2 regions of the Kitasatospora sp. NPDC087315 genome follow, and region 1 is predicted to be linked to the other one. Evidence: riboswitches for the same ligand, from Rfam matches in the RefSeq annotation. Region 1 holds a riboswitch; the other holds the start of a gene.
What was found. A riboswitch is a leader RNA that binds a small molecule or an ion and turns the genes downstream of it on or off. The one in region 1 is predicted to bind magnesium.

Region 1 (15,611 bases):
GTGACCCGGTACACCTCGTGCAGGTAGTGCAGCGGCGGGATACCGGCTTCGATCGACGTGCCGCAGCCGACCTCGACCTGAAACGGCAGGAAGTCCAGGATCGGCGTCAGGTCGGGCGCGATCGTCGGCTCTCCACGTCGGTCCTTGATCCGCATGCCGCCCGCGAGAACGTCCCACGGCAGGTTCCGCACGGTGCGCGGAACCTTGAAGTCCTCCGAGATGAAGCACAGGTCGACGGACCGGAAGCCGGTCGGCGTGGGGCGCCCGGCACGCTCGTCCTGTGGGTGGTCGTCGTACTCGGCAACGGCGACCCGCAGGTCACCCTTCGCCCACACACCGTCGCCCTTCGAGCGCCACGCGCCCTGGTCGAGCCACATGCCGATCTGCCGCAGGTGTGTGGCGATCTCGTCGGCCGGGGCGGTGAAGGAGTGGAACAGGTACAGGTCCGAGAGGACCAGGCGCGTGACGGGGAACGTGTAGTCCAGCCCGTACTGGTAACGGTAGGCCCAACCGGGGGCGGTCGAGCAGACCTCCAGCAGGGTGTCCAGCGCGGTGTCCGACTGTCGGGTGTCCGCCTGTGCAAGGGCGATGCCGAGCAGCAGGCGGTTCCGCGCGGACGGCGTGAGGCTGGAGGTGTCGCCGATCGATTCGAACAGGCCGAGCGCCTTGCCGGGGCGGCCGGTCGATACGGCAGTGCCGACGGCCTGCGCGGTGACCGTGGCCGGCCCGAACGCCGTGCCGTTCACGGTCACGTCCCGGTCCATCCGGGCGGCGACCGCGTGGCCTTGGGACAGCAAGTCGTCGGCCCCATCGACGTTGCCCTGACGGGCCGCGACGACGGCGGCGAACGTGACGTGTCACCCGTAGGTGGCGAGCAGGCCGAGCTCCCGGTGCCCGTAGTGGGGTTCGATCGACTCGTACGACGCCCGTGCGGTCTCCTCCGCCTGGTCGAGCCGGGCATCCCGCATGTAGATCCACGACCGGCCGGACGCGACCATGGCCGAGCGGACGGTGTCGCCGGAGCGGTAGGTCTCCCATGCGGCGGTGAGCCCGGCCGCGAGCTCGGCCGGGGGCGGCGGCTGCACGTGGACGCCGACATCGGCGGCGGTGTCGTGGACGGCGCGGGACAGTTCGCGCGGCCGTGCCGCCTGACCGTACGACGAAGCGCCTCGACATCGCGTGCGAGTCGAGGCGCTTCGTGGACCTAGGAGGCGCCGAAGAAGCTGTCCAGGATCTGCTGGGCGGCCAGGCCGGCGGGGAGGGAGCCGGCGCGGACCTGGGCCTCCAGCTCGGGGGCCAAGCGCCGTACTTCGGGGTGTTCGTGGAGGCGGGCGTAGAGCTGGTCGTGGACCATGGCCCAGGTCCACTCGACCTGCTGGTCGCGCCGCTTCGTCGCCAGCGCGCCGGTGGCGTCGAGGACCTTGCGGTGCTGCTGGAGCCGTTCCCACAGCACGTCGAGTCCGGCGCCGTCCCGGCCGCTGCAGGTGAGGACCGGGGGTGTCCAGGGCGCGTCCGGGGCCTGCAACAGCCGCAGCGCGCCGGCGAGTTCGCGCGCGGCGGCGCGGGCGTCGGTCTCGTGCGGGCCGTCCGCCTTGTTGACCGCGATGACGTCGGCGAGCTCCAGTACGCCCTTCTTGATGCCCTGCAGCTGGTCCCCGGTGCGGGCCAGGCTGAGCAACAGGAAGGTGTCCACCATCCCGGCCACCGCCGTCTCGGACTGGCCGACTCCCACCGTCTCGATCAGCACGACGTCGTAGCCGGCCGCCTCCATCACCACCATCGACTCCCGGGTGGCCTTGGCGACGCCGCCGAGGGTGCCGGAGGTGGGGGAGGGGCGGACGAAGGCGTGCGGGTCGACGGCGAGGCGCTCCATCCGGGTCTTGTCGCCCAGGATGGAGCCGCCGGTGCGGGAGGACGTCGGGTCCACGGCGAGCACCGCGACCCGGTGTCCCGACGAAGTGAGCATCGTGCCGAAGGAGTCGATGAAGGTCGACTTGCCGACACCGGGCACACCGGTGATGCCCACCCGGACCGCCCCGCCCGCGTGCGGCAGCAGCCGCTGGAGCAACTGCTGGGCCAGCACGCGGTGGTCGGGCCGGGTGGACTCGACGAGGGTGACGGCGCGCGCGATGTGGGCGCGCGAGCCGTCCAGGACACCCGTCACGTAGCTGTCGAGGTCGATCGTCCGTGGAGGCATGCGATCAAAATCTCACAGCTCGTGGCCGAGGTCGGCGGCGAGCGTCCCCAGCAGGTCGTAGGCGGCGTCCGGGATCACCGTGCCGGGCGGGAAGACGGCCGTCGCCCCCGCCTCGTACAGGGCGTCGAAGTCCTGCGGGGGGATCACCCCGCCGACCACGATGGTGATGTCCTCGCGCCCGGCCTCGGCGAGTTCGGCGCGCAGCGCGGGCACCAGGGTGAGGTGTCCGGCGGCCAGCGAGGAGACGCCGACGATGTGCACGTCCGCCTCGACGGCCTGGCGGGCGACCTCGGCCGGGGTCTGGAACAGCGGTCCGACGTCGACGGTGAAGCCGAGGTCGGCGAAGGCCGTGGCGATCACCTTCTGGCCGCGGTCGTGGCCGTCCTGGCCCATCTTGGCGACCAGGATGCGCGGTCGGCGGCCCTCGGCCCGCTCGAACCGCTCGACCAGGTCGCGGGTGCGCTGTACGGAGGCCGACGGCCCCGCTTCGTCACGGTACACGCCGGAGATGGTACGGATCTGGCCGGAGTGCCGGCCGTACACCTTCTCCAGGGCGTCCGAGATCTCGCCGACGGTGGCCTTGGCCCGGGCCGCGTTGACGGCCAGGTGCAGCAGGTTGCCGTCCAGCGAGCCGCCGCGCTGCGGGCCCGCCTCGGCGGCCCGGGTCAGCGCGTGCAGCGCGCCCCGGCAGGCGGCCTCGTCACGCTCGTCGCGCAGCCGGCGCAGCTTCTCGATCTGGCGGGCGCGCACCGAGGAGTTGTCGACCTTGAGCACCTCGATCTGCTCGTCGCTCTCCACCCGGTACTTGTTGACGCCGATCACCGGCTGGCGGCCCGAGTCGATCCGGGCCTGGGTGCGGGCCGCGGCCTCCTCCACACGCAGCTTGGGGATGCCCGCGTCGATGGCCTTGGCCATGCCGCCGGCCGCCTCCACCTCCTGGATGTGCTGCCAGGCGCGGCGGGCCAGGTCGTGGGTGAGCTTCTCGACGTACGCAGAGCCGCCCCACGGGTCGATGACGCGGCAGGTGCCGGACTCCTGCTGGAGCAGCAGCTGGGTGTTGCGGGCGATCCGGGCGGAGAAGTCGGTGGGCAGGGCCAGCGCCTCGTCCAGCGCGTTGGTGTGCAGCGACTGGGTGTGGCCCTGGGTGGCGGCCATCGCCTCCACACAGGTGCGGGTGACGTTGTTGAACACGTCCTGCGCGGTGAGCGACCAGCCCGAGGTCTGCGAATGCGTGCGCAGCGAAAGGGACTTGGGGTTCTTCGGGCCGAACTCCTTGACCAGTCTGGCCCAGAGCAGCCGGGCCGCGCGCAGCTTGGCGATCTCCATGAAGAAGTTCATGCCGATCGCCCAGAAGAACGACAGCCGGGGCGCGAAGGCGTCCACGTCCAGTCCGACGTCCAGGCCCGCCCGCAGGTACTCCACGCCGTCGGCCAGGGTGTAGGCCAGCTCCAGGTCGGCGGTGGCCCCGGCCTCCTGGATGTGGTAGCCGGAGATGGAGATCGAGTTGTACCGCGGCATCTTCTGCGAGGTGTACGCGAAGATGTCCGAGATGATCCGCATCGACGGCTGCGGCGGGTAGATGTAGGTGTTGCGGACCATGAACTCCTTGAGGATGTCGTTCTGGATGGTCCCCGCCAGCTTCTCGGGCGCCACCCCCTGCTCCTCGGCGGCCACGATGTACAGCGCCAGGACGGGCAGCACCGCGCCGTTCATGGTCATCGACACCGACATCCGGTCCAGCGGGATGCCGTCGAAGAGCTGGCGCATGTCGTAGATGGAGTCGATCGCCACGCCCGCCATGCCGACGTCACCGGTGACCCGCGGGTGGTCGCTGTCGTAGCCGCGGTGGGTCGGCAGGTCGAAGGCGACCGAGAGGCCCTTCTGACCGGCCGCCAGGTTGCGGCGGTAGAAGGCGTTGGACTCCTCGGCGGTGGAGAACCCGGCGTACTGCCGGACCGTCCACGGCTGGTTGACGTACATGGTCGGGTACGGGCCGCGCAGGTACGGGGCGATGCCGGGGTAGGTGCCCAGGAAGTCCAGGCCGGCCAGGTCGTCCGCGGTGTACAGCGGTTTGACGCCGATGCCCTCGGGGGTGTCCCAGAGCAGTTCCTCGACGTCCTTGCCGGTGGCCTGCCGCCAGGCGGACCGCCACTGCCCGTCGGTGACGTCCGGGCCGGTGTCCCCGTCCAGCCCGATCTCGGTGAAGTCGGGGATCATCGCGCCACTCCGATCTCGGTGGTCTCGTCCAGGATCTCGTCCCGGGCCCCGCTCAGGATCTCGTCCTGGAGGGCGGTCAGCACGGCGACGGCGTCGCCGCCCGCGAAGACGAACTCGTCCACGCCCGCCCGCCGGTAGGCCTCCCGCTGTTCGCCCGGCCGCCCGGCCAGCAGCACCCGCCGGGCCCCGGCGGCCTTCAGCGCCGCGGCGACGGTCTCGGCGTGCTCGCCGTACAGCCGGTCGCTGGAGCAGAGGCAGGCCACCCGGGCACCGCTGGCGGTGAACGCCTCGGCCAGCGCGGCGGCGTCGGTGCCTTCGGCGGCGGTGGTCGCGATGCCGCCGGCCTGGAACAGGTTGGCGGCGAAGGTGGTGCGCGCGGTGTGCGCCGACGCGGTGCCGATCGAGGCCAGGAAGAGCCGCGGCCGTTCCCCGGTGGCGGCCAGCCGCGCGTCCGAGCGGTCGCGCAGTGCCTCGTAGGCCTCGGCGCGCCGCACCCGGGGCAGCCCGCCGGCGGGCCCGGCCGGGGCCGGCTCGCGGACCAGCGGCTGCTCGTCCAGGTTCGGGAACTCGCTGACCCCGGTGACGGGTTCGCGCCGCCTGGCCAGCGCGACCGAGCGCTCCGCCCAGGTCGCGGCGATCCGCTCGCCGACCAGTCCGGAGCCCAGCGAGGCCTGCTGGCCGCCGGCCCGTTCGATCTCCTGGAACCAGGCCCAGGCGGCCCGGGCCAGCTCGTCGGTCAGCCGCTCCACGTACCAGGAGCCGCCGGCCGGGTCGATCACCCGCGCCAGGTGGGACTCCTCCAGCAGGATCGCCTGGGTGTTGCGGGCGATCCGGCGGGCGAACGCGTCCGGCAGGCCGAGCGCGCTGTCGAACGGCAGCACGCTCACCGCGTCCGCCCCGCCGACCCCGGCCGCCAGGCAGGCGACGGTGGTGCGCAGCATGTTCACCCACGGGTCGCGCGCGGTCGTCATCACCGTGGAGGTGACGGCGTGCTGGCGCTGCGCCGAGGCCTCGGGTGCGGCCCCCGACACCTGGGCCACCCGGGCCCAGAGCCGGCGCGCCGCACGGAACTTGGCGATCGTCAGGAACTGGTCGGCGTCGGCCGCGTAGCGGAAGTCCAGCTGCCCGAAGGCGGCGTCGACGGAGAGCCCGGCGGCACCGAGCGCACGCAGGTAGGCGACGGCGCTGGCGAGCGAGCAGCCGAGCTCCTGCGCGGGGGAGGCGCCGGCCTCGTGGTAGGGGAGGGCGTCGACGGTCAGTGCCCGGACGCCCGGGTACCCGTCGGCGCAGCGGGCCGCGAGCGCGCCGGCCTCGGCGAGCAGCGCGTCGGTGCGTTCGGCCCGGCCGGTCCTGGCCTGGAGGCCCAGCGGGTCGGCGCCGAGGCTGCCCGCGGCGGCGCCGGGGGAGACCTCGCGCTCCCGGTAGAGCGTGAACAACCGCTCGGCGGCGTCGGTGAATTCGGCGCCGGCGTCGAGCACCACGGCGGCCAGGTCCGGATAGACGCCGGACAGCACCTCGGGCAGCGCCGCGACCGGCAGGCCCGCGCCGCCCAGCTCCAGCCAGAGCGAGCCGACGCCGTTCTCCAGGTCCGCGAGCACCGCCTCGTTGGTGCGGCGCGGGTCCGGGTCGGCGTGCCGCTGGCGGACGTCCCAGCCGGAGACGGCGGAGCCCTGCGGCCGGCCGCCCCGGACGAACGGCGGGAAGCCGGGGTGACCGGGCGTGGCCGGGGCGTCCTCGGCGGTGTACAGCGGGCGGGCGCGCAGCCCGTCCTGGAGCGCGGTGGTGAGCGCCTCCTCGGCCGCCGCGCCGTCCGCGGGCTGGGCACCCGACTTGCGCAGCACACCCTCGACGAGGTGCTGCCACTGCTCACGGTGTGCTGCCGGGAACTCGGCGGCCAGGGGAAGCCCTTCGGGCGGGACCGTCATGTCCGGCAGGTTAGCGTCCGGCGGCGGGCGTGCAGGAGAGGCGGGGAGTGTGACCTTTCCCTCGCTCTGCCGCGTCGGTCCACTCCGGACCGGGTGGAGTGCACCGGAACCGGCGTGCGCGAGCCTGCTGGACGGGCGGTTCGGGGGCGCTGTCCGGCCCGGACGGCGAAACGCGTTCCGCCCGGGGCCTTGGCCGGCCGCGTCCAGGGGTGACAGGCCCGGACGGCCGGGTGGCCCGCCTCCGGACCGGAGACGGGCCACCCGCGGTGAGCCCGCGTCAGGAGACGCGCCGGGTCAGCAGGATCCGCGAGCGGGTGAACGCCGCCGTGATCAGCCCGGCCACCACCGGCAGGACGAGCGCGGTGAGGGCGATCAGCACCCATGGCGCGGTGACCGGTGCCGGGCCGCCGTCGAGGCCGCCGGCGGTGCGGACCTTGAGCAGGCTCATCGCCGGGACGAATCCGTTGACCGTGCCCAGGACGGCCCCGAGAGCCGCGATCAGCGCGCACTGCAGTCCGGCCAGGGTGCGGCGGATCCGGGGCGGGGCGCCGACGGCCGCCAGGGTGGCCTGGTCGTGCCTGGAGTCGGCGGCCGCGAGGCCGGTGGCGATGCCGGCCGCGCCGAGGACGACGAGGGCGGCGAACCCGCTGAGCGACAGGGTGACCAGGTCGCTCTTGGGCTGGTAGCCGCGCTCCACCCCGACGCCGGCCATCCGGTCCAGCCGGGCGGCTGCGGCGTCGGCGCGCTGCTGCGCCTTGTCGTCCGGCGGCGTGGCGGGCAGCCAGATGGCACCGGTCGCCTGGGCGGAGAGCCCGAGCCTGTGCACCGTCGCCGGGTTCACCAGGACCTGTCCGTACCGGGCGGCCGACGGGTTGTCGACCAGGACGGCCTCCACGCCGACCTCCTGGACGTCCGGTGCGGGGATCTCGCCGGGCTGCAACGGGGCGCCGCCGCCGCGCAGCTGGAACACGGCCTTGCCGTCGAACAGGTAGGAGGGGTCGAACACGACCGCCTTGCCCGCGGCGAGCGCCTGCTCGGCGGCCGGATCGTGCACGGCGAACAGGTTGTGCAGGACGGCGTCGTCGCCGACGACCAGCCGGCCCTGGCCGGCGAACCGCCTGGTCCGGTCGCCGCCCTTGGGGTGGACGGTGCTGGAGCAGTTGGCGCAGAAGCGGTAGACGGCCTGGTAGAGGTCGCCGCGCGGGCCGAGGTCCGGCAGCTCCTGCTCCATCGTGGCGCGCAGCCTCGGCAGGTCGGGGCTGTCGACGCCGGTGGTCAGGGTGACGGCGCCGTTCGGCGTCTGCGGCCGGTAGTCCTGCCGGGCCTGGGCGTCGGTGCTGGCGGTGTAGACGCCGACCGCGACGGCACCGGCGACGGCGGCCATGACGGCGGCGACGGCGGGTGCGGTCCTGGAACGGTGCCGGGCCGAGTCGCGCAGGGCGAGCCGGGCCGCGATCGGGAGGAAGCGGGCGAGCCGTCCGAAGAGCGAGATCAGTACCGGGGTGCAGGCGAGCAGGCCGAGTTCGGCGCTGACCGAGCCGCCCAGCACGCCGAGCGTCCGGGCGTCGTACCCGCCGGCCACCGGGGTGCCGGGCATGCCGGTGCCGCTCCCCGCGCTGTAGAGCGCGAGCGCGGCGCCGCCGGCCAGCATCACCAGGCCGAGCAGGGTGATCCAGCGGTTCGGCGCGTTGACGGTGTCGCGGCCGGAGAGGCCCGCGGTGACGCTCCGCCGGGCGGCCTGCAGGGCGGGCAGGGCGGCGGCGAGCAGGGCGGTGGCCACGCCGATGCCGGCGATGGCGGCCAGGTCGAGCGGCGCCGGGTCGAAGTGGCCGAAGCGGCTGCCGCCCGCCCGTTCGATCCAGGGCCGCACCAGCGCGACCAGGCCGATCCCGAGGACGACACCCGTCACCGCACCGGCCAGGCCGAGGACGACGCCCGCGCCGAGCACCACCGCGCCCACGTGGGTCCGGTTGCCGCCGGCGGCGGCGAGCAGGGCGAGCTGACGGCGCGAGCGGCGGGCGCCGACCGCGAACGCGGGGCCCGCGAGCAGGGCGACCTCCAGCAGCGCCATGCCGGTGACCGTGGCCACCATGACGGCGGTGGTGGTCCGGGCGGAGGTCTCGGCGTACCGGGGGCCGTCCCGGTAGTAGGGGACGGCCGAGCGGTCCGGCGGGTCGAGGGCGACGGAGCGGGAGGTGACGGTGTAGCCGTACGCGTTGAACTCCCGCACCTTGGCCCAGTCGATCACCGCCCCGGCGGGGAGCCGGACGAGCCAGGCGTCCGTGCTCACCGGCTTCTCGTCCGCCGACCCGATACCGGCCACGGGCCTGTCCCTGTCCCGGGCCTCGGCCAGCGGGGTGATCAGCTCCCCGGGGCGGGCGACGAGTTCGACCTTCCTGAGGTCGCCCGGGTGTTCGACCACGCCGGTGATGGTGAAGGGGGTGCGGTCCAGCCCCTTGACCGCGGTCGTCCCGCCGAGCCGCAGCCCGGACCGTTCGAGGAAGGCCCGGGTGGCGGCCGCCTCGTGCGGGGCGCCGGGGGCGCGGCCGTCGACCACATCGAGCCGCCCGGCCCAGACCGGGTCGGTGAGGTCGGCCTCGGCGGTGTCGGTGCGGAGCAGGCCCTCGCGGGAGCCGGCGCTGGCCTCGGGGCCCGGCCGGGCCGCCGTGAGGACGCTGCCCTGAGGCAGCAACGAGGCCACCAGCGTGGCGGGTTCGACGGCCGCGCCCTTGGTCTCCTCGGGCGTGGCGGGCTTCCCGGGGGTGGCGGTGCGGGTGAGGGTGCCGTCGTCGGCGAACGGGGCCTGCTCGACGGTGCGGCCCGGGGCGAGGGCGCTGATCAGGGCGTCGGAGCCGCCCATCACCCGCTCGACGCGCTCGGCCGGGGTGAGCTGTCCGCTGCGGTGGACGATGTCGGCGCCGGTGACGCCGAGGACGGGCAGGGCGACCATGGCGACGACGAGGGCGCTGCGGCCCTTGGCGCGCAGGGCGTCGCGGCGGGCGATGCGCAGGGCGACCCGCCAGGCGCTGAGCTTCACCGGGCCACCTCCGGGTGGCCGGCGCCGAGGTCGCGGAGCGTCCCGTCGGGGCGGCGGGTGCGCTCCTCGACGATCCGTCCGTCGCGCAGGAGGACGACGCGGTCGGCCCAGCCGGCGTGGGCCGGTTCATGGGTGACCATCATGGCGGCGGCCCCGGCGTCGCAGCGGGCCCGCAGGACGGCGAGGACGGACTCGCCGGTGGCGGAGTCGAGCGCGCCGGTGGGCTCGTCGGCCAGCAGCAGCCGGCGTTCGCCGATCAGTGCGCGGGCGATGGCGACGCGCTGCTGCTGGCCGCCGGACATGTCGTCGGGGAAGCGGTCGGCGAGCTCCGGGATGCCCATCTCCTCCAGGGCGGCGAGGGCCTCGCGGCGGGCGGCGCGACCGGAGACACCGTCCAGTTCGCGCGGCAGCGAGATGTTCTCGGCGGCGGTCAGGGCCGGGATCAGGTTGTAGTCCTGGAAGACGTAGCCGATCGAGCGGCGCCGGACGGCGGAGAGCCGCCCCCGGCTGAGCCCGCCGAGCGGGGAGCCCTCGACGAGCACCTGGCCGGCGCTCGGGGCGTCCAGGCCGCCCGCCAGGGTCAGCAGGGTGGACTTGCCGGACCCGGAAGGGCCCATCACGGCGACGAACTCTCCGGCGTGCACGGTGAGTTCGACCCCGCGCAGCGCGTGCACTTCGGACGCGCCCTGCCCGTGGACCCGGGTGACGTTCTGCAGACGCAGGACGGCCTGGCCGGCGGTCCTGATCGGATCGGTGCGGGACACACTTTCCCCCTCATTGAGCTGTTCAGCTGCATATGCAGGTGAACTATATATGCAGGGCGACGACCGCTCGTGCCGTCGGGGTGGCAGAAAATGTGTCCGATTCCGCTGGAACCGCAGGTGACCACCGCCCGACTGGTGGACCGGGCACCGCCGGGCGACGGCCCGTCCGACCCACCCGCCCCGCCTGTCCCACCCGCTCCACCTGCTCCGTCCGACTCTGTCCGCCACAAGGAGTGCACGCGCATGTGCGGAATCACCGGCTGGGTGTCCTTTCATCAGGACGTCCGCCACAGCGCCCCCGTCATCGAGGCGATGACCGCGACCATGGCCCTGCGCGGGCCCGACGCCGGCGGGATCTGGCTCGGTGCCCACGCCGCGCTCGGTCACCGCCGCCTCGCCGTCATCGACATCGACGGCGGCGCCCAGCCCATGGCCGACCGCCAGGAAAACCCGGGCGTGGTGCTGACCTACAGCGGCGAGGTCTACAACCACCACCAGCTCCGCGCCGAACTCCGCGCCAGGGGACACCGGTTCGAGACCCGCAGTGACACCGAGGTGGTGCTGCGCGCCTACCAGGAGTGGGGCGACGCCCTGGTCGACCGGCTGGAGGGCATGTACGCCTTCGCGATCTGGGACGAGCGCGCCGAGCGGCTGCTGCTGGTCCGCGACCGGCTCGGCGTCAAGCCGCTGTTCTGGACCGCCGTCGGCGGCGGACTCGCCTTCGGCTCCGAGCCCAAGGCCCTGTTCGCCCACCCCGAGGTCACCCCCGCCGTCGACGCGGACGGCCTGCGCGAGGCCTACAGCCTGCTGTTCAACACCGGGCCCACGGTCTGGGCCGGCGTCCGCGAGGTGCACCCCGGCGGCCTGCTCGTACTCGACCGGGACGGCATCCGCGAGCGCCGCTACTGGGAGCTCCAGGCCCGCCCGCACGCCGACGACCTGGACACCACCGTCGAGCGGGTGCGCTCGCTGGTCAACCGCGCCGCCCGCGCCCAGCTGGAGGCGGACGTCCCGCTCTGCAGCCTGCTCTCCGGCGGCCTCGACTCCACCGTCGTCACCGCGCTCGTCGCCGACGAACTCCGGCTGTCCGAAGGCCCGCAGGCCAAGCTGCGCTCCTACGCCGTCGACTACAGCGACCAGGCCGAGCAGTTCACCGGCGACGTGCTGCGCACCGGCCACGACACCCCGTACGCCGCCGAGGCCGGCGCCTTCATCGGCAGCGACCACTCCACCGTGGTCCTCGACCCGCGCACCCTGCTCGACATCGAGAACCGCCGGGCCGTGGTCGTCTCCCGTGACTCGCCGATCGGCGTCGGCGACATGGACACCTCGCTCTACCTGCTGTTCGGCGAGATCCGCAAGCACTCCACCGTCGCCCTCTCCGGCGAGGCCGCGGACGAGGTGTTCGGCGGCTACCCGTGGTTCCACAACCCCAAGGCACTCGCCGCGCAGACCTTCCCGTGGCTGCTGGTCACCGGCGACGAGGCCGCCATGCCGATCAACCCCGACCTCGCCGCCCACCTGCGGATCGGCGAGTTCCGCGACGACACCTACCGCACCTCGCTGGCCGCCGTCCCGCACCTGGACGGCGAGAGCGCCGCCGAGCACCGCCAGCGCGAGATGCAGCACCTCTCGCTGACCCGCTGGCTGCGCCAGCTGCTGCACCGCAAGGACCGCCTCTCGATGGCCCAGGGGCTGGAGGTCCGCGTCCCCTACTGCGACCACCGGCTGGTCGAGTACGCCTTCAACGCCCCCTGGTCGATGAAGAGTTACGACGGCCGGGAGAAGAGCCTGCTGCGCGCCACCGGTCAGGGCCTGGCCCCCGACTCGGTGCTGTGGCGGCCCAAGAACCACTACCCGGCGACCCACCACGCCGACTACAACAGCGGCCTTCAGCGGCTCGCCCGGGAGGCACTCGACGCGCCGCACGTCCGCGACATCGCCGACGAGACCGTCATCAAGGCCAGCCTCGACACCCCGGCCGACCAGTTGGAGTGGGGCCACCGGCTGCGGCTGGAGCGGGTGGTGGACCTCGCGCTCTGGCTCGACCACCACCGCCCCGCGCTCGCCCTCTGAGGCCTGCCGCCCGCGCCGCCCGCTCCCGCCCCGGACACCCCCGGGCCGGGAGCGGGCCCCGTTCCACCCGCTTTCGCCCAGGTCCCGGTCAAGATTCTACAAAGCTGTAGAGACCCGTTCGGCGGAGGGGCTATGCTTCTCAAGGTTTGACAGAAGACGAAGAAGGCACCTCGTTCGGTGAGGCGTCCTCACGGACACAGGCCACTGACCCGACGACGTCGAGAGACGCCCAGGTTCAGGACAGATCCTCCCGACTTAAGGGTTGATCCCAAGTGGCTTCCCCGCCAAGGGGATTACGCCGTGAAGTGCCAAAGCTCTGACGAGTAGGGGTGTGCCGGCCCGGCGGGTCGGCCCGCTCCTTGCCGTGTCGATCCGGCGCACCCGTGGTGCGTCGCCGGCCGGGAGGAGGCGAGAGACATGGACAGTAGTAGTCCGGGCCACAGTCGCCCCGGCCCCCGCCTGCTTTCGCTCACCCCCGGCACGCGGTAACAACCTCCCCCGCGCGTACTCCTGACGCACCGTCATGCCCCGCCGCCCCCGGCCCGGCCGTGACGCGCGTCCGGCGTGCCGCCATGCCCGCCCGGCCCTTTGCCGCCGCGGGCCGCGGTGCCGTGCGCCCGCAGGGGGGATCGCTGCTGCGCGCCCCCGACCGGCCCCCTCGCAGAGAAGGGGTCAGGGAGGCACGTCATGACGAACGTGATGCTCGACCCCGAGGTTCCCACGCCGCGTGCGGCCGTACTGGACGACGCCCACCTGGGCGACATCAAGGGTGCCCTCGGCACCATCCGCCTCGACGACGACACCCCGCGCCACGGGCTCTCCGCCCGGCTCAGGACGCTGCTCGCGGTCATTGGTCCCGGCCTGATCGTGATGGTCGGCGACAACGACGCCGGCGCCTTCGCCACCTACGGTCAGGCCGGCCAGAACTACGGCACCCACCTGCTGTGGACGCTGCTGCTGCTCGTCCCCGTCCTCTACGTGAACCAGGAGATGGTGCTCCGCCTGGGCGCCGTCACCGGGGTGGGCCACGCCCGGCTGATCCTGGAACGGTTCGGCAGGTTCTGGGGCGCCTTCTCGGTGATCGACCTGCTGCTGCTGAACGCGCTGACGCTGGTCACCGAGTTCATCGGCATCACGCTCGCGGCCGGCTACCTCGGACTGCCCAAGGCCCTGGCCGTCGTGCTGGCCGCCGCGGTCATCATCGCCTCCGCGTTCACCGGCTCGTTCCGGCGCTTCGAGCGGATCGCCATCGCCCTGTGCGCAGGCTCGCTGCTGCTGGTACCGGTCTACTTCCTGATCCACCCGTCGGCGACGCGGATGGCCCGTGACTTCGTCGTGCCGAACCTGCCGGGCGGCGCCGGGCAGTTGTCCACCGTGATGTTGCTGATCATCGGCATCGTCGGGACCACGGTGGCCCCCTGGCAGCTGTTCTTCCAGCAGTCGTACGTCATCGACAAGCGGATCACCCCGCGCTTCATGGCCTACGAGAAGGTCGACCTGTGGATCGGCATCGTCGTCGTGGTCGTCGGCGCCGCCGCGATGACGGGCTTCACCGCCGCGGCCTTCGCGGGCACCGACGGCTTCGGGCAGTTCACCGACGCGGCGGGCATCGCGCACGGCCTGGCCGCGAAGGCGGGCGAACTCGCCGGGGTGCTCTTCGCGATCGCGCTGCTGGACGCCTCGATCATCGGGGCCTTCGCGGTCTCGCTCTCCACCGCGTACGCGGTCGGCGACGTGCTCGGCGTGAAGCACTCGCTGCACCGGGGCGTGGGCGGGGCCAAGGGCTTCTACGCCGTCTACGCGGGCCTGGTGACGGTGGCCGCCACCATCGTGCTGATCCCCGGCTCCCCGCTCGGTCTGCTCACCGAGGGCGTCCAGACCCTGGCCGGCGTGCTGCTGCCGTCCGCCTCGGTCTTCCTGCTGCTGCTCTGCAACGACAAGGACGTCCTCGGCCCCTGGGTCAACGGGCCCCGGACCAACGCCTTCACGGCGGCGGTGGTCGGCGTCCTGGTCACCCTCTCGGTGGTCCTGACCGCGGCCGTGCTCTTCCCGGACATCAGCGCCGACACCATCCTCACCGTCATGGCGGTCTGCGGCGTCCTCGGGGTGTCGGCCGCCGGGTACTCCTTCGTCCGCAGGCGCACCGGCACCGAGAAGGACCGCATCGACCGCACCGGGCGGGAGAACTGGCGGATGCCGCCGCTGGAGACCCTCGCCCGGCCCACGGTCTCCACCGCCTACAGGATCGGCATGGGCGCGCTGCGCGGCTACCTGCTGGTCGCGATGGTCCTGGTCGTCGTCAAGATCGTCCAGGTCGCGCTCAACCACTGAGCCGCCGAGCCTCCGGACTCGCCCCGACCGACCTGCGGGCCCGCCCGGTGCTCGCCTGACCGGGATCCCGGGCCGACGGGCGTAGAACGGAGTACCCGCGATCATCGAAGCGCACCACTGGAGGACACAGGGTGAAGACCGACCGCCGCCACGGCCCGCTGGTACCGATGCTGCTGGTGCTCACCGTCGTCACCGGGCTGGTGGACGCGGTCAGTTACCTCGAACTCGGCCATGTCTTCGTCGCCAACATGACCGGGAACGTGGTCTTCCTCGGCTTCGCCCTGGCCGGCGCGGCCGGGCTCTCCGCCACCGCCTCGCTGGCCGCCCTGGCGGCCTTCCTGGTGGGCGCGTTCGCCGGTGGCCGGCTCTGCGAGCGGCTGCCCGGTCACCGGGGAAGGCTGCTCGTCGCCTCGGCCGTGATCCAGGCGGTCCTGCTGGCGGGCAGCACCGCCCTGGCGGCCGTGGCCGGCCACACCACCGACGCGGCCCGGTACGGCCTGATCGGCCTGCTCGGCTTCGCGATGGGCCTGCAGAACGCCGTCGTGCGCTTCCTCAAGGTCCCCGACCTCACCACCACCGTGCTGACCATGACCCTGACCGGCCTGGCCGCCGACCGCGCGGGCGCCCGCCGTCTCGCCTCGGCCGTCTGGATGTTCGCCGGCGCCCTGCTCGGCGCCCTGCTGGTGTTCCACGCCACCGTCACCACCGCGCTGGCCGTGGCACTCGCCCTGCTGATCGCGGTCGCCGCCGCCACCCACCGTGCCGCCACCCCCGCCCCCGGCGGGCCCACCCCGGCCTGGACCCGCCCGGGGGGCGCCGGGGACAAGCCCTGAGACGTGTCCGACGGTCGGACGCCGTCAGAACCCGCCGGTGTCGAGGCTGAGGCCGAAGGGCTCCGGCAGGTGCACGGGAGTCCCGAACGGGTGCGGCCCCTCCACGTGCGTGTAGCCGAGCTTCCCGGGCTGGGAGAACAGCGTGCAATCGCGTTCCTGGCGGTCCACCAGCAGGTACACGGGCGCCCCGTACTGCGAGTGCCGGCGGCGTTTGGCCGTGCGGCCGGTGTC
Region 2 (15,611 bases), on a different contig from region 1:
GGTTCCACGGCTGCACCGGCGCTCCGGCCGCCGGGAGGTGGGTCGGCAGGTGGCGGCTCATCAGGTCCTCCGGTCTCGGCGTACCCCGCGGACCGGCGCGGTACCGGGGCGGTGGCGGGCCTGGGCTCAGGCACCGCCGCCCAGTATGACCGGTTGTCAACCCGCCCATCGGCCCGGATCCGGCCCCGGGACCGGTCAGCCCACCCGGCCTCCGGTGAGGGACCGCACCGCGGAACTGTCGAGGTCCGCCGGCTTGGCCGCGACGAAGGCGCGGGCCCGCCCGCCCGGCGCTCGTCGGTCCGCCCGGCGCCGCGCCGGTCCGGGCCGTCCGCTCGCCCGCCGTCCGCCCAGAGCTCGGCGAGCGCCTGCTCCAGGTCCGCCCAGAGGTCCTCCGGGTGCTCGGTGCCCACCGAGAGGCGGACCGTCCCGGCGCCGATGCCGGCGGCGGCCGGCTCCGTGTCGTCCAGCTGCCGGTGCGAGGTGCCGGCCGGATGCAGCACCAGGGTGTGCGCCCCGCCGGGCGAGGGCGCGGGGGAGGCCGGCCGGACGGACTCGGTGAAGGTCCGGGCCGCCTCCCGTCCGCCCGCGAGGTCGAACGCGAGCACGCCGCCGTGGCCGTCCGGGAGCAGTCGGCGGGCGCGCTCGTGGTCCGGGTGGGCGGGCAGGCCCGGGTAGTGGACGGCGGTGACGGCCGGGTGCGCGGCCGGACGGCCGGGTCGAGCGCGGTGTCGCAGCGCCTGCGCACCCGCAGGGCCGGCGTCTGCAGGCCGCGCAGCGTCAGCCAGGCGGCGAACGGGTCGGCCGCGGCGCCGGGTTCGATGGCGTAGCGCCAGACCCTCCCAGAGCCAGTCCCGGTCGATCGGCCCTGGACGGCCGCCGGGCCCGACGGCGCGTGCCGAGGGGCCCGGCGGGTCTCAGCGGCGGCGCCCGAAGACCCGCTTGGCGGCGTAGACGATCCCGACGATCAGCAGCACGAAGAAGAGAATGATCAGGATCACCACGATCAGCAGGAACTTGCCGAGCTTGGCGAAGAAGCCCTTCTTCTTCTCCTTCTCCGCCGCCAGCCGGCTCGCCGGAGCCGCCGCGCGGTCCTCGGCGGCCCGGGGGACCTGGACGGTCTGTCCGCCCTCGGCCCCCTCCATGCCCTGGACGCCCTGGACGCCCTGCGGCTGGACGGCGCCGGCCGCCACGGCCGCGGGTCGGGGTGCGGCCACCGCCGTCGCGCTCGACGCCGCCGCGGTCAGGCCTGCGGTGGCCAGCAGGGCCACCAGGGCGCCGGCTATCGAACGTGCGATCCGGTGAGTCATCGTGCTCCTTGGTTCCGGTCCGGGTGCGGCACCGATGGGCCCGGCCGTCCAGACCCCCCTGGGCTGACCTGCGGGTTTCCTCATCGGCGCCTAGTATGCTCCACTGAAGTTCTACAGCGGTGTAAAAGTTTACCGGCGGCGGACCCGCCCACGGTACCCGGGGTCCGCGCGCGGGCGCCCAGCACACCGACGGGGATCTCGTGGCAACTGTGGAGGGTGACGACATGTCAGGTCGCAGGGGTCCCGGCGGAGCCGGGGCGTCGAGGAGCCGGTCGGGCGGCCGACGCGCCCGTCCCCGGCGCAGCCGCAAGCAGAAGGTGCTCTGGGTGACCGCCGGCTGCACCGCCCTGCTGGTACTGGCCGGCGGCGCCGTCTACTACCGGCTGAACGGGAACATAGCCACCTTCGACGGAGACGCCGTCAGCAAGGACCGCCCGGAGGCGGCCAAGCCCGACGCGCAGGGCCATGTGCCGGTCAACATCCTGCTGATCGGTTCGGACAGCCGCGGCGGCAACAACAGCGACCTGGGGGGCGGCCAGGAGGGCGGGGCCCGTTCGGACACGGCGATCCTGCTGCACGTCTACGCCGACCACAAGCACGCGGCGGGCATCTCCATCCCGCGCGACTCGCTGGTCACCATCCCGCCCTGCAAGCTGCCGAACGGGAAGTGGACCAAAGAGCAGAACAATGTCATGTTCAACAGCGCCTTCGCGGTGGGCGACACCGAACAGGGCAACCCGGCCTGTGCCCAGAACGCCGTGGAGAAGCTGACCAACATGCGGGTCGACCACACCATCGTGGTCAACTTCGAGGGCTTCGCCGCGATGACCAAGGCCGTCGGCGGGGTGGAGGTCTGCCTGCCGAACGAGATCCGCGAGGGCGACCTCAACCCCAACCTCGGCCGGAAGGGCAAACTGCTCTACCCCAAGGGCCTGCAGAGGGTTCAGGGCCAGTCCGCGCTGGACTACGTCCGGCTGCGGCACGGCATCGGCGACGGCTCGGACATCGGCCGCACCAAGCGCCAACAGGCCTTCCTCTCCGCGCTGATCAAGGAGATCAAGGCCAAGGGCATGGACCCGACCACCCTGCTGCCGGTCGCCGACGCCGCCACCCGGTCGCTGACCGTCGACCAGGACCTCGGCTCCGCCGCCAAGCTGCTCTCCTTCGCCATGTCGCTGAAGGACATCGATCTGCACGACGTCAAGTTCGTCACCGCGCCCTGGCGTTACGAGGGCCCCCGGGTCGCGCTGGTCCACCCGGACGTCGACCAGCTCTGGGCGGCGCTCCGGGCCGACCGCACGCTGGACGGCCAGGACGCGAGCGCGCCGAGCGCGGCGGCGTCCGAGGACCCCTCGCCCTCCCCCACGGCCTCCCCCGCTCCCGAGCCCCCGGCGGCCGGCACAGACGTCAAGGTGACCGTGCTGAACGGCACTTCGGCCACCGGCCTCGGCGGCCGGGCTGCGGAGTCCCTGAAGGCGGCCGGGTTCACCGTGACGGCCGTCGGCAACGCGCCGAACCGTCAACGCGCCACCACCGTGGTCGACTACGGGCCCGGCGAGCGGACCTCGGCGGAGGCCGTGGCGAAGCTCTTCCCCGGCGCCGGGGTCCAGCCGGGCGCCAAGGCGGGCGTCAGCGTGGTGCTGGGCCACGACTACGCCGCCACCGCCACCGCCGCGCCCTCCGGCCCGCTGCCGCCGGCCCCGGGACCGCTGCCCACCAGCGTCCGCGACGCGGCCCGCTCGGCCGACGACGACCCCTGCGCCAACCTCTCGTACGGCTGACGGCGCCGCCGGCCCGCACAGGGCCGGCGGAGAGCGTCGCGCGCCCCGGGGCGACGGTGGTCCCGGGGCGCGCGACGGTCCTGGTCAGCGGCGGGTGCCGCACCCCGGGCAGAACGCGGCGCCCTCGGGCAGCGCGGCCTGGCACTGCCCGCACTGGTTCGGGTTGGCCAGGCGGAAGCCGCAGCCCGGGCAGAACGGCGTGCCGTGGGTCTCGGTGCTGCACTGCGGACAGACCAGCTGGCGCGGCGTCTGCACGTCGAAGGCCTGGCCGGTCTGCTGCCCCTGCGTGTAGGCCCGCTCGGAGACCATGTCGTTGAGGCCGCGCCGCTGGGCCGCCATCGCCTCGGCGGCGGTGTCCGGGGCGCAGGTGTGGCAGAGGCCCTGGGCGGGGTCGAAGCAGCGGCCGCAGACGTAGTTGGTGCACCGTGCGCACCGGTTGAAGTGGGTCTGGGCGTTGGCGATGGCCCGCTGGAAGGCGGCATCGCGGGAGCTGCCCCAGTTGGCGCCGGCCAGCCCGTCGGCGGCGTTGCTGATGGTGTTGGCGTTGCCGCCGATGAGGTTCCAGGCGGCACTGACGCCCTTGCTCACCCAGCCCGCCACCTGGCCGGTGGTGAACGCCTCGAACGGCGAACGCCAGGTGTCGGAGCAGCGCGAGCAGGAGAACTCGAACTGGAAGCCGGCCCCGGTACCGTGTTGCTCGCACAGGTCACGGTAGTTGTTGCTGAAGTAGATCTCGGAACTCACGTCGTCCCCGGTGGCTGAGTTGGCATGTCGGCGGTCCCCGGCCCTCTGACGCCGACACGGCTGCGATGGGTCACGGGGCGCTGCACAGAATGACATATACCGTCATATTTTGTGAATCCCGTTGGGGTAAAGCTTCGCTGAGCAACGGTTCAAGAACCGCCCGGTCCACCGGAGTGGGTCTCAGACCCCACCGGCCGGCAGCAGCACCACCCGGGCCGGGTCGAACGGCTCCCAGCGGGCCGGCCGCCCGCTCCGGGCCACCCGCAGCCGGCACCAGCGCCGCCCGGCCGCGTCCTGCCACCACCCGCTGATCCGCCCGAGCGCCCAGGTGCCGTCACCGAAGTGCACCTCGACCGGCTGGTACACCCGCTCCACGCCCGGCTCGGCGTCCAGGTCCACGCCCCCCGGTCCCTCGCCGTCCACAGGCCCGCGCCGACTCTCCTCCACGGTTCCGCCTCCCGACCCGGATGTCGCCACCGGCTCCCCCGACAGGGCAGCCGCGAGGCCTGGCGTACAGCTCACCCGACAGACTCTACAGCCGTGTAGAGAACGGCGTGGCGAGAACCCCCGGAAGGCGGCCCCGGGCCCGGCCCGGATCCGGCCCGCGACCGTCCCCCACCCGTCCGGAGGACGAATTCCGGGCAACACGCCGACCGGTCACCGCCTTCCCGCCGCGCCGCGCCCACCCCCCGCCTAGCGTCTGAGTGCCTCCCCCGCCCCTGTCTCCTCTGTTCACCTCCAACCCCTGTGGCCCGATCGCACGAAGGAGCGCCATGCCCACCATCACCACCGACGACGGCACCCGGATCTTCTACAAGGACTGGGGCAGCGGCCGGCCGGTCGTCTTCAGCCACGGCTGGCCGCTGAACGCGGACGCCTGGGACGAGCAGCTGCGGCTGGTCGCCGAACGCGGCTACCGCGCGATCGCCCACGACCGGCGCGGCCACGGGCGCTCCGACCAGCCCTGGCACGGCAACGACATGGACACCTACGCCGACGACCTCGCCCAGCTGACCGACCGGCTCGACCTGCGCGACGCCGTCCTGGTCGGCCACTCGACGGGCGGCGGCGAGGTGGCCCGCTACCTGGGCCGGCACGGCACCTCCCGGGTGGCCAAGGCGCTGCTGCTGAGCGCCGTCCCGCCGCTGATGCTGCGGGGCCCCGGCAACCCGGAGGGCACACCGCTGGAGGCCCTCGACGGCATCCGGGCCGGGGTGGACGGCAACCGCTCGCAGTTCTACTGGGACCTCAGCGAGAGCTTCTACGGCTTCAACCGCCCCGGCGCCGACCTGTCCGGGGCCGACGGCATCCGCCGGGCGTTCTGGCTCTGGAGCATGCAGGTCGGCGCGAAGGCGGCGTACGACTGCGTCCGGCAGTTCTCCGAGACCGACTTCACCGAGGACCTCAAGCGCATCGACATCCCCACCCTGGTCGCGCACGGGGACGACGACCAGATCGTCCCGATCGCGGCCGCCGCCCCGAAGACCGCCCGGCTGATCCCGGACAGCGTGCTCAAGGTCTACCCCGGCGCGTCGCACGGCCTGCACGGGGCGTACCGGGCCGCCTTCGAGGCCGACCTGCTGGACTTCCTCACGTCCTGATCCCCACGTCCTGACCCCGGGACCCGGGCGGCCCGTTGCCCGCCGGTACGGCCGGGACCGGGGCCGCCGGCCCGGTCAGCGCCTGCGGGCCCGGGCCCGGCGGCGCTGCCAGACGGCCAGCGGAACGGCGGCGGCGAGGGCGGCGGCCTCCGGGGCCGGCGGGCTGTCGAGGGGGTTGTCGTGCGGGGCGGGTGCGCCCAGCGGTGCCTGGTCGAAGGTGTCGGGGACGGGGAGGGTGTCCCAGTGGGAGAGCGGCCAGGCGACGACGAAGGCGCGGCCGATGACGTTGTCCACCGGGACGAAGCCGCCGCCGGCCTCGCGGGTGTGGTACCGGGAGTCGCGGGAGTCGTCGCGGTGGTCGCCCATCACCCAGAGGTGGCCCTTGGGGACCTTGACCGTGCCGGCCGGCTCGTTGTCGCAGGGCGTGGCGCCCGGGTAGATGTACGGCTCGTCCAGCGGGACGCCGTTGACCTTGACCGGGCTGCCGCTGTTGCACTCGACGGTGTCGCCGCCCACCGCGATCACCCGCTTGATCAGGTCCTTCTCGTCCGCCGACGGCATCAGGCCGACCACGCCGAGCACCGTCTGGACACCACGCATGACGCTGTTGCCGGACTGCTCGGGCGGCCCCTCCAGCCAGCCGCCCGGGTCGCGGAAGACCACCACCTCACCGCGGTCCGGGGTGGCGCCGAACCACGGCGTGAACTTGTCGACCAGCACCCTGTCCCCCTTCTCCAGGGTGTGCTGCATCGAGCCCGAGGGGATCGAGAAGGCCTGGACGAAGAAGGTCTTGATGCCGAGTGAGAGCAGCAGGGCGATGACCACCAGGACCGGCAGCTCCCGCCAGAAGGACCGTTTCTTCGACCCCGCCGCGCCCTTCCCGCCGGCCTCATCGGCCTGATCGGTCTCCGTGGTCTGTTCGACGCTCATCCCTGGGCCCCTCCGGACGGCCTGTCGGGAGCCCGGTGCGGAACCCCCGTTGTGAGCCAACGAACCTAACGACCAGAGGTTCCCGGCCGGGCCCGGACGTGGATGCGTTCGCCCTGCGGCCCGAACAGGCTCAGGAACTCGACCGGCGTCGGCCCGGCGTTGCCGAAGGCGTGCGGGATCCGGGTGTCGAACTCGGCCGCCTCCCCCGCGGTCAGGACGAGATCGCGCGAGCCCAGGAGCAGGCGCAGCCGGCCCGCCAGGACGTACACCCACTCGTGGCCCTCGTGCACCTTGGGCTCCAGCTCGGGCCCGGCCCGGTAACCCGGGGGCATGATCTGCTTGTAGGCGTGCAGCCCGCCGAGGTGGTGGGTGAGCGGGACGAAGGTCTGGCCGCCCCGGGTGAACGGCCGGGCGTGGATGCGCGGATCCCCGGTGGCCGGGGCGCCCACCAGTTCGTCCAGCGGCACCCGGTACTCCCGGGCCAGCGGCAGCAGCAGTTCCAGGGTGGGCTTGCGCTGGCCGGACTCCAGGCGGGAGAGGGTGCTGAGGGAAATGCCGGTCGCGGCGCTCAGCCTGGCCAGGGTGGTGCCACGCTCGCGCCGCAGCGCCCGCAGACGCGGGCCCACCGTGGTGAGGACGGTAGAGAAGTCGTCGGCCATGTCTTCTATTTGCCGAGGCGGCAAGCGTGGTTGTCAAATCAGCTTGCCGGCACGGCGGCCGGCGGAACCGCGGGGCGGCGGGCGGCGCCGGGGAGCCCCCGCGGCCGGCCGTCTCCCGGCCCGGTGCCGCCCGCCCCTCAGTGTGCACCGCCCCTCAGTGGCCGACGCCGAGCATGACCCGGGCGATCAGCTCACGGCGGCTGGCCACCCCGGCCTTGGCGAAGACCGACTTGAGGTGGTCCTGCACCGTGTAGGGCGTCATCGTCAGCAGCCGCGAGACGTCCCGGGTGTCGCAGCCGCGCACCAGCAGCAGCGCCACCTCCTGCTCCCGTGCCGTCAGCCCGTACGCGGACAGGTAGAGCGGCATCACGTCCGCCGGGGTGGCCTCGGAGGCCACCACCGTCACCTCGCCCGCCGTCCCGCCCCGCAGCGCCGAGGCGTGCAGCACGAACCAGCGGCCGTCCCTCGCCTGCACCCGGATCTTCCGCTGCGGGGCGGGCAGGCCGTACGCCGCCCGGCGGGCCTGCTCGGCGGCGATCGCGAAGGCGGTCGGCACCGCGAGCGCCGACGGTGTGGGGTCGGCCAGGCCGGCCAGCAACTCCTCGGCCGGGCCGGACATCGCGAGCAGCCGGTTCGACGGGCCGAGCAGCAGGACGACCGGCGCCCCGCCGTCCGAACAGGACTCGTCCTCCGGCCCGTCGCCGGGCGGCGGGAGGTGGCTGGCCCGCAGCGCGTTCCCCAGGTGCCGGGCGGCGATGTCGGCGAGCTCGCGCTGGTGGCCGAGGTACGGCCCGCGGTCCCCGGCCCGCATGAACGCGGCGCACCCCCACATCCCGCCGTGCGCGTCGAAGACGGCGCGCAGCTCGTCGCCGAACCCGGCCGGGGCGATCTGCTCGCGGTAGCGCACGCTGTGCTCCGGTCGCCCCTTCGTCACCCGGTTCAGTGTCTCGGCCCGCACGCCGCTGCGGCGGATCTTGGGGAAGGTGGCGACGTCATCGGACCAGATCTCCAGGCGGACGGCGTCCTGGAAGCTGTCGAGGCTGAGGTCGTCGCTCAGCACGGAGTTCACCAGCCCGGTCGCCGGGTCGGCGGTGTGCCAGCAGACCGCGTCGAACTCCATGACTCCGCGCAGCAGTTCGTCCGCCCCGCGGAACACCTCGGGGGCCGTCAGCCCGGCCCCGGCCAGCTCCCGCAGCCCCTCGATCGCCTGTTGCGCCGCCGCCCCACGAACCCCACGTGATCCCATGGCCGGAAGCTAACACGCAGACCAGTCAGCGGTCATGCGCCGATCGTAGGGGGTCGACTCCGACTCATGGCGGGGTCCCGGCCACTCCGTACGGCTACGCTGCCCGCCATGAGAACCGAACTGACCAGGGACAGCGTGGCGATGGGCGACGACGTGTCGGCTCCGCACGCCGAGCGGCGCGAGTTCCCGGACGGCATCGGTGTGCGGGACGCCGTCGTCTCGGTGCTCGCGGACGGCTACCTCGCGACCGTCCAGGGCGGCCGGGCGACCTGGATCGTGGTGGCCGCCGACCGGACCCGCCTCGCGGTGGTCGCCCAGCAGTGGGCCGCTCCCCGGCTGCTGCCCGCCGCCGGCCAGGGCCCGCTCGCCCGGTTCACCGACCGGGACGGCGTGGTGCGGCTGCACTTCGACTACCGGCAACAGACGAACCCGGAGGCCGAGTTCGAGCGGCTGTCCGCCACCGGGGCGCGCGCGGACGGTTAGGTCCCGCCGCCGACACGGACGACTGAGCCCCCGGTCGGTGCACACCGCCCCGGCGCGCGGCCGGGCACCCGCCGGTCCCGGACCGCTCCACGTCAGCGGAGTGCCGCCGCGTGGTCCGGCCGCAGGGGCCGCCCGGTCAGTCCTCCTGGGTGGCCGTCAGACCCCACCGGATGGCCTGGGAGGACCAGCACCGCGCCCAACGCCCCGGCCGCACCGACCAGCGCCCGCTTCGCCGTCTGCTTCATCGCGCTACCCCCTGACGATCCGTCCGGACCGGCCGCACGTGGAACCGCGCGGCCGTCCGTCGCCGTTCTTCGGCACCCGAACGACCCTACGGCGGCCCACTGACAAGTGCGGCGGACCAGCGCGCTACCGGTACTCCCGCAGCCGCGGCCGGACGCCGATCGCCAGGCCGGTGCCGAGGGTGACCGCCTCCTTCAGCCGCCCGGCCGGGGTGCGGGACGAAGGTACGAGAAGGCGTCCGCCCCTGCCCCGCGGCGACGGGGCAGGGGGCGGCGCGGGCCGTGCCGTCCGGCGGGGAGGCGCGGTTCAGCGCACGGCGATGACGGCCGCGGCAGCGACGACCGGCGGCCGCGGATGCGGCGGGCGGTCGTGGTGGCGTGCCGGGCGGTTCATGCCCTTCATCCAAGCCGTCGGCGCGGGCGGGGGGCAAGCCCCTCCGGCCCGCCCTGACGGAACCCTGACGCCCTGTCCGAACGTCGTGCCGCTCACGGCGGGTCACGGGCGAGCCACGGCACTCAGAGCCAGTTGCGGCGCTTGAACACCAGGTAGAGGCCGGTGCAGACGAGCGCCATCAGCCCGATCGCGAACGGGTACCCGAACGCCCACTTGAGCTCCGGCATGAGCTCGAAGTTCATGCCGTAGACGGTGCCGATCAGGGTCGGCGCGAAGAGGATCGCCGCCCAGGAGGAGATCTTCTTGATCTCGTCGTTCTGCACGTGCCCGGCCTCGGCGAGCTGCTTCATCTCCTCGTTCTGCCGCTGCGAGACCAGGGTCGCGTTGACGGTCAGGATGTTCTGCAGCATCTGCCGGAAGCCGTCCACCCGCTCGGCGGCGTACGTGGCGTGGTCGGCCACGTCCCGCAGGTAGCGCTGGAGCTCGTCGTCGGTGCCGTACTTGCCGAAGCCCGCCTCCAGGCTCTTCATGATCTCCAGCAGCGGACGGGTGGCCCGCTGGAACTCGATCACCTCGCGGGAGAGTTCGTAGATGCGGCGGGACACCTGCGGGTCACCGCCGAACACCTCGGTCTCGATCTCGTCGATGTCGTGCTGCAACCCGGCGATCACCGGCGCGTACCCGTCGACGACCGCGTCCAGCACCGCGTACAGCACCGCCTCGGGGCCGAGCGCGAGCAGCTCCGGGTCGGCCTCCAGGCGGCTGCGCACCGCGGAGAGGTCCGGGGCCTGCGAGTGGCGCACGGTGAGAACGAAGTCGGGGCCGACGAAGAGGTGGATCTCGCCGAAGTCGACCTCCTCCACGTCGTCCAGGTAGCGGGCGGCGCGCAGCACGACGAAGAGCGTGTCGCCGTAGCGCTCCAGCTTCGGCCGCTGGTGGGCGACGATCGCGTCCTCGACCGCCAGCTCGTGCAGGTTGAACCGCTCGGCGGCCTCCAGCAGCTGCGCCTCGGCGGGCCGGAACAGGCCGATCCAGGCCATCGTGCCGGGCTTGCCGGGCAGCTGGCGGTAGATGTCGGCCAGGCTGGCGGGTTCCTCGACCCGGCGCCCGCCCCGGTAGACGGCCGCGTCCACGACGGAGCGCTCCAGCGTGACGGGCTCCGCGGGCTGGTCGGGCCTCGGGTCCATCGAGTGCTCGGGCGCCGGCTGCGCGTCGCCGCCGCGCGGCGTGGTGACGGAACGGGAGAACGGACGCTTGCTCGCGCGCACGGCGCGCACACGCCAGTCGGACATGGCGGGGTACCTCCACGGGTCGGTGTCCGCCGCTGCCGAGGCCAGGGGCCGCGGGGTCGGGCGGGGCGGGGGCGGGAGGCGCCCGGCCGTCCTCCACCGCGCACGGCGCCCGGACCACGCGGCCGGAGCCGCCGCTGTCAGCGGCGGGCGGTACGGCGGCGGGGTGCGGGAGCGGTACGGGAGGAGAAGTGCCGGGTGCCAGGAGAAGAGGGGGACGTCCTGGGGCGGGGCCGACTTCGGCCCGGACTACTGCTCTCCACAGGTCTCACCTCCTCGCCGTCGGGGCGCCCGTACTCGGGTCGCCGTTACCGGGGCCATCAGGGAGATCCACACCACGCGCCGCGGGCACACCTGGCCGCGGGACGGGCGGGGCACCCCTGATCTCGTCAGAGCTTTGGCACGCCACGGCGTAGCACCCGGGGGTGCAGCCACTTGGGATCACCCCTTAGGCCGGGGAGACCTGTCCTGAACCTGGGCGTCTCTCGACGTCGTGGGGTCAGTGGCCTGTGTCCGTGGCGACGCCTCACCGAACGAGGTGCCTTCACAACTGTGCCAAGTCTAGTACCCGCGCGACCGCGCCCTTGACCAGGGCCTCCGCCGAGGCCTCCACCGGGGCCCCGACGGGCCCGGGCCGCCGCTTCGGCTCAGCCCAGTGCGAGGTGGGCGGCGGTGTACGGCAGGGCGACCGTCTCCAGGCCCCCGACGCTGCCGAACACCGGGTGGACGTTGACCTCGAAGACGACGCCGCCGTTCTCCGCGCCGAGGTCGACACCGCCGAGCGGCAGGCCCAGGGACTTGGTCGCGGAGACGGCCAACTCGGCCAGACCCGCAGGCAGTTCGCCGTCCTCCAGCAGCGTCGAGACGGCGCCCTGGATCTCGTTGCAGGGCGCGTCCGGATCCGGCTGGACGTGCTCGACCGCGCGGACGACGCGCCCGCCGAGCACCACCACCCGGTACTGGTGGCGCCGGCCGTCGGCGTTGAAGTTCCCGGCGTCGCGGGCGATCAGCCAGTCGGCGCCCGAGGCCACGTAGTGGTCCGCGGCGGCGGTGAGCTGGTCGCGGGTGGTGACGTGGAAGACATCGTTGCCGCCCATTCCGACGGTCGGCCGGGCCCAGACGTCGCCGCCGAGGCGGTCGAAGGCATCGACGGCGGCCTCGGGGGTCGGCCGGGAGAGCGCGATGGTGGGCATGTGCGCGATGCCGTCCCGGCTGAAGCGCTCGACGGTCCGGTCCTTCTCGGTGGCCGCCCGCCAGCCGTCCGTGTCGGTGCCGAGCGAACGGGCGCCGTACGCGCGGAGCCGCTGCTGGCAGGCCTCGAAGGCGCGCCGCTTGTGCGGCGGTATCTCGTAGACCAGCACGGTGTCCGCCGTCACGGCGAGGCCCTCGGCCGGCACCTCCAGGCGGAGCCCGCCGTCGGCGGCCGGGCCGATCCGGCCGGTGCCGCCGCGCATGAAGTGCCGCGCGTCGAGCAGGACGGGCACCCGGCCGGTGAGCATCCGCGCGGCGGTGGCCAGAGTCTCCCGGCTTCCCTCGGTCGAGCTGTGATCCGTCATCAGAACGAGCTCGCTTCGCGGCATGCCGCCATGGAACAGGCCCCGCCCGGCCCGGGCAAGAGCGTGTTCCAGGCCTGGCCCCGCCTCCGGTGGCCGGAATCCTCTTCGTTCCCGGTCGGACCGGGGCCGGGTCGGTGCCCGCGTCCGGGCCCTGGCCGAGACCGCTCGGCTGCTCGATGCCCGTGGTGGCGGCATCGACATGCTTCACATCAGCGACCTCTTCCTCGCCCGCGGCCCCTGAGCGAGGCGAGTCAACCGAGACTGTGGCTTTCCAGTTCGGTGAGAATCTCGAAGAGCTGACTCTTCGCGCGAAGGAATTCGTCACTCATTGCACTCACACTGAATTCCCCAAGGGTTTCCGCGCGGGCTTGTGCTTCGATCTCCGCTGCCATATCGGCCAGCAGGTCAGCCCCCAGGGCCCTGGCGCTGGACTTCAGCGTGTGAGCGGCCCGCCGCACCTCGTCGTTCTGCTGACTGCCCGACATGGCGGATATCAGTTTCGGCGCATCTTCCACAAACAGCTCGGCCAGTTCAGCAACCGAGGAAGCCCCGCCCAGGTCGTCACAGAGACGCTCCAGAACCTCTCGGCTGACCGAAGTGCCGGAGTGCTCCGGCTGCGGGGTGGTGTCCTGCTCGCCGCCGGGTGCGGACACACGGCTCAGCGCTTCAGCCAACTGGTCACTCTTTATCGGTTTCGCTATGTAGTCGTCCATGCCCGCGGCAAGGCAGATTTCGCGGTCGCCCTGCATCGCGTTCGCCGTCATCGCGATTATGTAAGGACGGCGGCCGGCCTCAAGCATTTGATTGATCTTCCGCGACGCCTCGAGGCCGTCCATGACGGGCATCTGCACGTCCATCAGCACGACGTCGTAGCAATCATTGAGGACGGCATCGACGGCCTGACTGCCGTCGTCGACTATCTCGGCGGTGTGGCCGAGTTTCCGCAACATCAGCGTAGCGATCTGCTGATTCACCGCATTGTCCTCGGCCAGCAGGATTTTCAGATCAGAAGACGCGCCGTCAGGAGACGTACCCTTGCTCGGGGAAGGGCTCACCCCGGCGGGTTCCCGCTTGCCCACGATGACCGTCACAAGCGCATCATGCAGCTGCGAAGCCCTTATAGGCTTGGTCAGGACCGCGGAGAATTCTTCACGGTCGATCAGTTCTCTGGACGTCACCAGTGAGGTTGCCAGTATGAGCGGCAGACGTTCACGACCCAGGATCCGGTGGATCCTCCTGGCCAGCTCCACGCCATCCATCTTCGGCATCATCATGTCGATGACTGCCACATCAAACGGATCGCCCGACTCAAGTATTCTGAGGGAATCTTCGGGGAAGGCCGTTTCATAGGGCACCATGTTCCATGAATCAGCGTGCCGCCTGACCACTTCGCGGTTGACCGCATTGTCATCGACAATGAGCAGGCGCTTCAGTCGCAGTGGTTCTTCCGCGACAGGCGGCAGACTGCCTTCAGCGACCTCCAGATTGATTTCGAAGCTGAAGACAGAGCCGACGCCGCTCTTGCTCTCCACCTTCATGAAACCATCCATCATCTCGACGAGGCGCTTGCTGATCGCCAGCCCCAGGCCCGTCCCCCCGTACCGGCGAGTGGTGGACGAATCCACCTGGCTGAAATCCCGGAAGAGTCGATCCATGCGATCTTCAGGGATGCCTATACCCGTATCCGAAACGGAAAAATGCAACCGCGTGGCCCGGTCGTCCCCGTCGACATCCTCAGTGGTTCTCACCGATACTACGACTTCACCGGTCTCGGTAAATTTAATCGCATTGGAGAGGAGGTTGGTCAGTACTTGCCGGAGGCGCATTCCGTCGCCGACCAGCCTGTCCGGAACGTCAGGCTCAACCAGGCAGGCAAGTTCGAGCGATTTTTCTGCGGCACGGGTGGCAATCACCCCGACCGCGGAATCCATCATATCACGCAAGGAGAACGGCCGGCTCTCCAGCTCCAGCCCGCCGGCTTCTATCTTGGAGAAGTCCAGAACGTCATTGATGATACCAAGCAGGGCCTCCCCGCTGGAATTGATGATATCAACAAAGTTTCGCTGTTCGGACGTCAGTTCAGTAGACAGCAGCAATTCAGTCATCCCGATGACTGCGTTCATCGGGGTCCTGATCTCATGACTCATGGTGGCCAGGAACGAGCTCTTGCTGCGGGCCGCGGTCTCCGCGACCGAGCGCGCGTCCTGCAACTCCCGCTCTGCCTTCGCCCTTTCAACCACGCGTGACAGCTGAGCGCCGACCTGAATCAGCAGCTTCGTGAGCATCTCGTCCTGGCTGATTTTTCCCGGCGCGGCAAAGAACTCAAGCACAAAAATGACTTCGGATTCACAGAAAACAGGAAGCGTCAGGAACTCGGTGATTCCGAGTTCACGACAGGACTTGATGTAATCTATTTCTTCGTCCTCGCTGCCGACGGTGCCTGTCAGCGCCTCGGTGGACAGCAGGGCGCGTCCGGCCGGCCCACGCCCCCGGGGGACCATGAGCCCATCATTCGCCTGCAGCGCTCGCAGGTGTTCCGGATCGTCCGCCCACCAATAACGCGAGTACGAGGCAAGCATGCCGCTGTCCGGCGAGAACGACAGCGCATGACCGGCCGGGCACCCCGTGAAGGTGCATATTCCTTTTACCGCGGCAAGCAGCGGATCGCTCACCTGGAGCGCGTTGTTGCATGCCGCAGCCACCGACTCCAGCAGTTCCAGACCCCGCTGCTTCTCGAGCTCCTGGTTCTTTGCGTCATGCAGCTTGCGAATCATTTCCTCTGATATCAGCTCGGCCTGCCGCCGCGCCTTGCGTTCCTTGTTCAGTAGGCTTTCCAGCAGAGCTGCTTCCCGATCTATATTCCGCTCACGCTCCACCGTAATCTCCTATGATGCTAGCCTTACTTCAAATACGCATTCTTCGTCCCCTCGCCCGGTGCATCTGGGCTGCTTGATCTGAACGGACTCCCCGAAGTGAACGGCCGCACCCTCGATAAGTCCTTCGCCGAACCAGCACAGCTGTCGTTCCGACCTGTAGCTCATGATGAGTACATCATCGGACGACGTATCGAATCTGAAACTAGGCACATCGGCACCGGGATAGAGCCGCCTCACTTCGGGATGTATGATGTCGTTCAGTGTCAGCAGGAAGGTTCGAGCCGAGCTGTGTCTTTCGAAGAACACGGGATATCTGTCGGCGAAGATCGGCAGCGCCTCGCGCCCCAGCCAGCGAACAATTTCGTCTTCTGACATACCGAACATGGACGCCGCTTCGGCAACTATTTTCAGGAACTCGGCATCCGGGTAGTTGCCGAGCGACGTATACACTCCCTCAACACCTGCAGCGTTGATCAGGTCTTCCCATGCGGTCAGGCCGTACT

Region 2: it holds a riboswitch for magnesium, as region 1 does, so the genes downstream of both, ACIO5D_RS02515 (magnesium and cobalt transport protein CorA) here and ACIO5D_RS30470 (NRAMP family divalent metal transporter) in region 1, are expected to answer to the same signal.

What each region holds. Positions count from the first base shown of each region.
Region 1 covers NZ_JBIUYD010000025.1:78,809-94,419, forward strand. Annotated here, with positions in the region: gene ACIO5D_RS30430 (hypothetical protein) at 1-797, opposite strand, end outside; gene ACIO5D_RS30435 (hypothetical protein) at 858-1,085, opposite strand; gene meaB (methylmalonyl Co-A mutase-associated GTPase MeaB) at 1,205-2,197, opposite strand; gene scpA (methylmalonyl-CoA mutase) at 2,210-4,414, opposite strand; gene ACIO5D_RS30450 (methylmalonyl-CoA mutase subunit beta) at 4,411-6,339, opposite strand; gene ACIO5D_RS30455 (FtsX-like permease family protein) at 6,617-9,376, opposite strand; gene ACIO5D_RS30460 (ABC transporter ATP-binding protein) at 9,373-10,140, opposite strand; gene asnB (asparagine synthase (glutamine-hydrolyzing)) at 10,384-12,216, shown strand; M-box (ykoK) riboswitch at 12,379-12,552, shown strand; gene ACIO5D_RS30470 (NRAMP family divalent metal transporter) at 12,904-14,547, shown strand; gene ACIO5D_RS30475 (YoaK family protein) at 14,715-15,380, shown strand; partial or broken gene ACIO5D_RS30480 (Uma2 family endonuclease) at 15,405-15,611, opposite strand, start outside.
Region 2 covers NZ_JBIUYD010000001.1:582,054-597,664, reverse strand. Annotated here, with positions in the region: gene ACIO5D_RS02570 (ROK family transcriptional regulator) at 1-61, opposite strand, end outside; partial or broken gene ACIO5D_RS02565 (PLP-dependent transferase) at 420-665, opposite strand; gene ACIO5D_RS02560 (hypothetical protein) at 915-1,307, opposite strand; gene ACIO5D_RS02555 (LCP family protein) at 1,532-3,088, shown strand; gene ACIO5D_RS02550 (double zinc ribbon domain-containing protein) at 3,173-3,832, opposite strand; gene ACIO5D_RS02545 (hypothetical protein) at 4,013-4,231, opposite strand; gene ACIO5D_RS02540 (alpha/beta fold hydrolase) at 4,606-5,433, shown strand; gene lepB (signal peptidase I) at 5,509-6,363, opposite strand; gene ACIO5D_RS02530 (helix-turn-helix domain-containing protein) at 6,429-7,022, opposite strand; gene ACIO5D_RS02525 (helix-turn-helix transcriptional regulator) at 7,177-8,268, opposite strand; gene ACIO5D_RS02520 (hypothetical protein) at 8,377-8,751, shown strand; gene ACIO5D_RS02515 (magnesium and cobalt transport protein CorA) at 9,510-10,679, opposite strand; M-box (ykoK) riboswitch at 11,051-11,221, opposite strand; gene ACIO5D_RS02510 (RimK family alpha-L-glutamate ligase) at 11,324-12,256, opposite strand; gene ACIO5D_RS02505 (response regulator) at 12,484-15,108, opposite strand; gene ACIO5D_RS02500 (heme NO-binding domain-containing protein) at 15,118-15,611, opposite strand, start outside.